One region of the Rahnella sp. WP5 genome, then DNA from elsewhere that is predicted to be linked to it. Evidence: predicted binding sites of a transcription regulator. Region 1 holds the regulator's gene; each other region holds the start of a gene.

The links. Region 1 encodes PurR, which represses purine synthesis genes. Its sites were predicted from a motif close to CANGCAAACGTTTGCNTG; they were not measured.
Region 2: the regulator PurR is predicted to act here: its motif matches at 1,349-1,366, upstream of serA (phosphoglycerate dehydrogenase).
Region 3: the regulator PurR is predicted to act here: its motif matches at 1,304-1,321, upstream of rbsD (D-ribose pyranase).

The regions. Positions count from the first base shown of each region.
Region 1 covers NZ_JQJR01000014.1:24,056-26,331, reverse strand. The annotation lists gene punR (DNA-binding transcriptional activator PunR) at 1-448, shown strand, start outside; gene purR (HTH-type transcriptional repressor PurR) at 486-1,511, opposite strand; gene EX31_RS26555 (cytochrome bd-I oxidase subunit CydH) at 1,815-1,934, shown strand; gene EX31_RS13825 (C40 family peptidase) at 2,100-2,276, opposite strand, start outside.
Region 2 covers NZ_KN050721.1:35,938-38,213, reverse strand. The annotation lists gene serA (phosphoglycerate dehydrogenase) at 27-1,265, opposite strand; gene rpiA (ribose-5-phosphate isomerase RpiA) at 1,616-2,276, opposite strand, start outside.
Region 3 covers NZ_JQJR01000007.1:396,083-398,358, reverse strand. The annotation lists gene rbsA (ribose ABC transporter ATP-binding protein RbsA) at 1-864, opposite strand, end outside; gene rbsD (D-ribose pyranase) at 872-1,291, opposite strand; gene kup (low affinity potassium transporter Kup) at 1,507-2,276, opposite strand, start outside.

The DNA.
Region 1 (2,276 bases):
GGTTGGCGGGGGCTTCAGTTTTCGTGACATGGGATTTATGGACTGGCATTGCGTCGTCAGCCCGCAACATCCGCTTGCGCAGTTATCCGGCGCGCTGAATGATGATGAGTTGCGGCCTTATCCTGCACTCTGTCTGGAAGACACCTCCCGGACATTGCCTAAGCGGGATACATGGACGCTGGATAACCAGCGGCGGCTGGTCGTGCCAGACTGGACCTGCGCGCTGGAATGCCTGACCGAGGGCTTATGCGTGGGTATGATGCCGGTTCATCGCGTCACGCCGTGGATAGAACAGAAAAAGTTGCAGGTGCTGACGCTGGAAAATACGTTTCCCGACAGCCCGTGTTGCCTGACATGGGATCAAAGCAATCCGTCACCCTCGCTGGCCTGGTTGCTGGAATATATGGGCGATACAGAAACCATGAATCAGGAATGGCTGCGCGATTAGAAAAAAAACGCCTGCATCTGCAGGCGTTCGATATCTGTTAACGGCGGTAATCGCGGTACGGACCATCGGCTACGGAACGGCGTTCGACCAGTTTCGGATGCACCTCAATGGTCTGAGACTCTTCACGCTTACTGACAATTCTGTCCAGCAACATGGTAAAGGCCATTTCACCCAGACGTTCTTTCGGCTGATGCACGGTTGTCAGCGCGGGGGAGAAGTAGCGGGCGTTACGCACATTGTCGTAACCGATCACGGAAATATCCTGAGGAACGCGCAGGCCCAGTTCGTCTGCGGCACAGATTGCGCCCATTGCCATCACATCGCCACCACAGAATACGGCAGTCGGGCGGTGCTTCTGCATCAGAATTTTATGCATCGCCTGATAGCCCGATTCTGGCTCGAAATCGCCCTGAACTACCCATTCGTCACGCAGCGGAATATTGGCTTCAGTCAGTGCTTTCACAAAACCCTGGAAGCGGCCACCGCCGGTATTACGTGCCAGTTGGCCCGGGATCACCCCAATATCACGATGACCGCGTTCAATCAGATAACGCCCGGCCATGTAACCCCCTTCGAAAGCATTATCAATAATGCTGTCGGTGAAGTTCTTACGCGCTTCGCCCCAGTCCATGACCACCATTGGGATCGAACGGTGCTCCTCGAGCATATTGAGCAACTCATCAGGATATTCCGCGCACATCACCAGCAAGCCATCGACGCGTTTTTGCGCCAGCATTTGCAGGTAGGCTTGTTGTTTTTCCAGATTATTATGCGAGTTACACAAAATCAGCGTATAGCCTTTGGAGAAGCAGCTGTTTTCTACGGCTTCAATCACTTCGGCAAAATAGGGCGCTTCGCTGGAGGTGGCAAGCAGACCGATCGTTTTGGTGTTATTGACCTTCAGACTGCGGGCTACAGCACTCGGCGAGTAATGTAACTCTTTGATTGCAAGGAGAACCGCTTCTTTGGTTTCTTCGGCGACGAAACGTGTTTTATTGATGACGTGCGACACGGTTGTAGTGGAAACGCCAGCGCGCTTTGCGACATCTTTAATCGTTGCCATGTAAACAATGACTCCTGAACTCACGTGTTTCAGCACGTTAGCATTATGTTAATCGTTTGCTTGCGTGGATCTCACTGCTGGCTTCTAAAAGGGCAGTGAAATCGTTGGGTGGATTCTTCAGAATGAGGCGTGAAATACTCTCGGGTGAAATCAACCGGCACACAGGCGTGTTAACCGACAATTTTCTCTTATAATGCAGGAAAGTGGAAGTAAAATTCTCAGGGATACATTGTCATTCAGCACAAGATTTTAAATGTTAATTATGCGAAAATGCGTTGGCACACAATTAGTGTGGCTTAAAAAATGCCACAATTTGATCCGAAAGGGGGTTTGATGGACAGCAACCTGAAATTATCGTTGATCACCACGGTATGCGCTTTGCTTATGATTATCGCTTTCAGCTTCACTGCGGTGATGAACTGATTCAGTAAGTGAACCGCGATAAAAAAGGGCGATTCCTGTTACAGGAATCGCCCTTTTCAATTTTACGCAGTGGCCGTTACCGCCGATACTCTTCCCTGCAGAAACTCTTCGTTAAATGCTATTCAATGGCTGATTAGCGAAACTTCAGACTTAACGAATTGTTTATTATCGGATCGTTTTCGGCGTCATTACCCGGCGTGCACCCACATAATGATCTTGCCAGTAATCGTCGCCGAGAGAGGTGATTTTAATGTCTTCGCCCGTTCTTGGAGACTGAATAAACTTGCCGTTCCCCACGTAAACACCAACATGGTCTGCTGCGCCGCGGTTATTGATTCTGAA
Region 2 (2,276 bases), on a different contig from region 1:
TATTTTGTCTGTTTCAGAAAGGCTTATCAGTAAAGCAAACGGGCACGAATGGTTCCCGGAATCGCCTTCATCAGTTGCAGCGCGGTAGTCAGCGTATTGATATCCGTTTCTGCATCAATCACCACATAACCGATTTCTGGACTGGTTTGCAGGTACTGCGCAGCAATGTTGATGCCCTGTTCCGCAAAAATCTGGTTGATGCTGGTCAGCACACCCGGACGGTTTTCGTGGATATGCAGCAAACGGCTGGCTTTCTCGGTATGCGCTGGCAGAGACGCTTCCGGGAAGTTAACCGCTGACAGTGTAGAACCGTTGTCAGAGTATTTCGCCAGTTTGCCTGCCACTTCGAGGCCGATACCTTCCTGCGCTTCCATCGTTGAACCGCCGATATGTGGCGTCAGCAATACGTTGTCGAATTCACACAGCGGAGAATTGAACGGGTCACTGTTAGTCGCCGGTTCTTCCGGGAAGACGTCGATAGCCGCACCGGAAAGATGTTTGTTGCGCAGCGCATTGCACAGCGCAGGAATGTCGATGACCGTACCGCGTGAGGCGTTGATCAGCAGTGCGCCCGGCTTCATCTGCGCCAGCTGCACTTCAGAAATCATGTCTTTGGTTCCGGCTGTTTCCGGCACATGCAGCGTGACGACGTCGCTGGTATTGAGCAATTCTTCCAGTGTGGCAATCGGCTGCGCGTTGCCCAAAGGCAGTTTGCTTTCGATGTCATAATAGAAGACGCGCATCCCCAGGCTTTCCGCCAGGATCCCCAGTTGCGTACCAATGTGGCCGTAACCGATAATGCCCAGACGTTTGCCGCGCGCTTCGAATGAACCGACCGCCAGCTTGTTCCAGACACCACGGTGCGCTTTCGCATTCGCTTCAGGAATGCCGCGCATCATCAGCAACATCTCGCCCAGCACCATTTCCGCAACCGAACGGGTGTTGGAGAAGGGTGCGTTAAAGACCGGAATACCACGACGGGTCGCAGCTTTCAGATCTACCTGATTGGTGCCGATACAGAAACACCCAACAGCCACCAGTTTTTCTGCTGCCTGGAACACTTCTTCAGTCAGCTGAGTACGCGATCGGAGTCCAACAAAGTGCGCATCACGGATCGATTCTTTCAGCGATTGCGTGTCTAAAGCACCTTTGTGAAATTCAATATTGGTGTAACCCGCGGCACGGAGTGTATCAACCGCACTTTGGTGGACGCCTTCCACTAACAAAAATTTAATCTTGTCTTTCTCAAGTGATACTTTTGCCATTTCCCGACCCTATATTTTTCTGGCTGAATTCGAACTGCAAGATGACTGCTCACAGTCAACATAACAAAAAATCCGCCATCATCAATACAAACGATTGCCTGCCCCCCAGCAGAAGGCTCAGCACGCCTGCCGGTTTTTAGCATTTCATGCTGGTTCAATTTTACTGTGCCAGACGTTCAGGAGGAGAAATACAGAAATGTGACATAAGTCACCAAATTAAAGCCTTTGAAGAAAAGATGATTCAGTCAGAAAATTATCATCTTCATAACATTGCGTTATGACAGCGCAATGACGAGGCTTAGGCTGGCTGCCTTGCCCTAAAGCAGCCAGATCTTCTGCTTATATTCTGATTACTTCAGTTTGACGGTTTTGACACCTTCAGAAGTCCCGACCAGCGCCACGTCAGCACCCCGGTTGGCGAACAGGCCGACAGTCACAACACCGGCAATATTGTTGATCTTATTTTCCATCGCGACGGCATCAAGAATGTTCAGGTTATGCACATCAAGGATCACATTGCCATTGTCTGTCAGCACATTCTGGCGGTATTCCGGCAGGCCGCCGAGTTTAACCAGTTCACGCGCAACATAAGAGCGCGCCATTGGGATCACTTCCACCGGCAGCGGGAATTTACCCAGCACATCAACCTGCTTGGAAGCATCCACGATACAGATGAATTTTTTGGCAATCGCGGCAATGATTTTTTCGCGGGTCAGCGCAGCGCCCCCCCCTTTGATCATCTGCATCGAGCCGTTGATTTCATCCGCGCCATCGACATACACATCCAGCGAATCCACTTCATTGCTGTCGAAAACATGAATACCCAGGCTCTTCAGTTTTGCGGTAGAAGCATCGGAGCTTGAAACCGCACCTTCAATCTGGCCTTTGATGGAACCCAGTGCATCAATGAAATGTGCGGCGGTGGATCCGGTACCGACACCGACAATGGTGCCCGGCGTGACGTAATCCAGTGCGGCCCAGCCGACTGCTTTTTTCAATTCTTCCTGCGTC
Region 3 (2,276 bases), on a different contig from region 1:
GCCCATCAGACCGGAAATCCCCAGAATTTCGCCGCTGTACAGATCAAAGCTGACGTTATCCACGCCCGGCCCGCTGACATCGCGTACCTGCAAACGCAGCGCACCGCGTTCATGATTAATGCGCGGGTATTGCTCTTCGAGGCGACGGCCCACCATCATTTCAATCAGCGTGTCTTCTTCAAGCGAACTGACCGGCCGCTCGGCGATGAACTGCCCGTCACGGAACACCGTCACGTCGTCGCAGATTTCGAAAATTTCTTTCATGCGGTGGGAGATATACACCACACCGCAACCGGCGGCTTTCAGTTCCCGGATCACGTTAAATAAAGAAGCGGTTTCGGTATCGGTCAGGGCATCCGTCGGTTCATCCATAATGATGACTTTGGATTCAAAGCTCAGCACTTTGGCAATTTCGACCATCTGCTGGTCGCCGATGGATAAATCGCCTACCAGCCGGTCGCTTTTGTAACGCAGATTCAGGCGCGCCAGCAGTTTATCGGCCTCGGCATACATCTTTTTCCAGTTGATGCGGCCAAAACCGTTCACAAACTCACGACCCAGGAAGATATTTTCAGCAATCGTCAGTTGCGGGATCAGGTTCAATTCCTGATGAATGATACCAATCCCGGCTTCCTGAGAGGCTTTAGGGCCACTGAAAACCGCTTCCTTGCCAAGAAAATGCACTGAGCCGGCATCTTTCTGATAGATGCCGGTCAGCACTTTCATCATGGTGGACTTGCCCGCGCCGTTTTCTCCCACCAGCGCCATTACACGTCCCGGATAGACGCTGAGCGCCGCGCCGGAAAGTGCTTTTACGCCGGGAAAGGCTTTATCAATGCCTGTTAGTTGCAGCAAAGGTTGCATAAAGGCCTCAGAAGGTTACGCCGGCACACAGAATAACGTTCGCATAAGGCGAACATTCCCCGCTGCGGATCACAGCCCGACTTTTTTCGCTTTGTGCTTTGAATGACTCATGACTGACGTAATCCAAAGCAATGGTGTTTCCCTGGTGTTGTTCGAGTTGTGTCAATTGGGCGAGCAACGCTTCATGGAGTTGAGGATTTTTAGTGAGGATTTCCTCGGCGAGGATAGCCCGCTCAACCTGCATCTCATGTGTCACTACCTCTAAGACTTGTAAAAAGGTGGGAACTCCCTGGGTCAGGGCCAGATCGATGCGTTGGCAAGCTGCTGGCACCGGAAGTCCGGCATCGCCAATAACCAGCTGATCGGTGTGACCTAACCGGGCAATAACATGTGAGATTTCGGCATTTAACAGCGGTGACTTCTTCATTGTGAACTCCTACAGCGAAACGTTTCGCTCACCAATGAGTTTATAAAGATCCCCGGCCATCGCAACGGAGTTATGATGGAATTGTGATCAGCGTCGAAACGTTTCGCTGAATAATTAAGAAACCGCAGGGAAATTTGAGTTAGTCGTTTCAGAAAGGAGAAAGCGAAAATAAAACAGGGCACCCGAAGGTGCCCTGCGAGCAGTAGAAATGAGGATCAGATTTCTACCTGCGTACCGAGTTCGATTACGCGGTTCGGCGGAATTTCAAACTGATCCGGCGCACGTAAGGCGTTGCGGCTGAGCGCCATAAAGAGTTTGCCACGGAAGTAGAGATACCAGGGGCGCTTGGTCAGGATCAGTGATTCGTGCGACATAAAGAATGACGTTTCCATCATCCGGCACGGCAATCCTTCCAGACCGCAACGGTGGAACACTTCCTCCACGTTCGGCGTTTCTTTAAATCCGTAGCTGGCGACCACACGCCAGAACGTCGGCGAAAGCTGTTCGATGGTGACGCGCCGGACGTTATGTACATAAGGCGCATCTTCGGTGCGTAACGTCAGCAGTACCACACGCTCATGCAACACTTTGTTGTGTTTGAGATTGTGCAGCAACGCAAACGGAATGACGTTGATGGCGCGCGACATATACACAGCCGTACCCGGAACACGCACCGGCGGGGATTTCTCCAGAGAGGCGATCATCGCTTCCAGGGAATTCCCATGCTCGTTCATGCGGCGCATAAGGCGGAAGCGCTCGCTTTTCCAGGTCGTCATAACGATAAACATGCCCAAACCCAGCGTCAGCGGCAACCAACCGCCGGAGAACAGTTTAGTAGCGTTCGCCGCGAACAGCGGGATATCCATAAACAGCAGACCGATCAGCAAAAGCCCGACCAGGAAAGGTTTCCAGTGCCAGTTTTTGAGTGCCACCGTACAGGAAAGAATACTGGTCAGCACCATCGTACCGGTCACTGCGATACCGT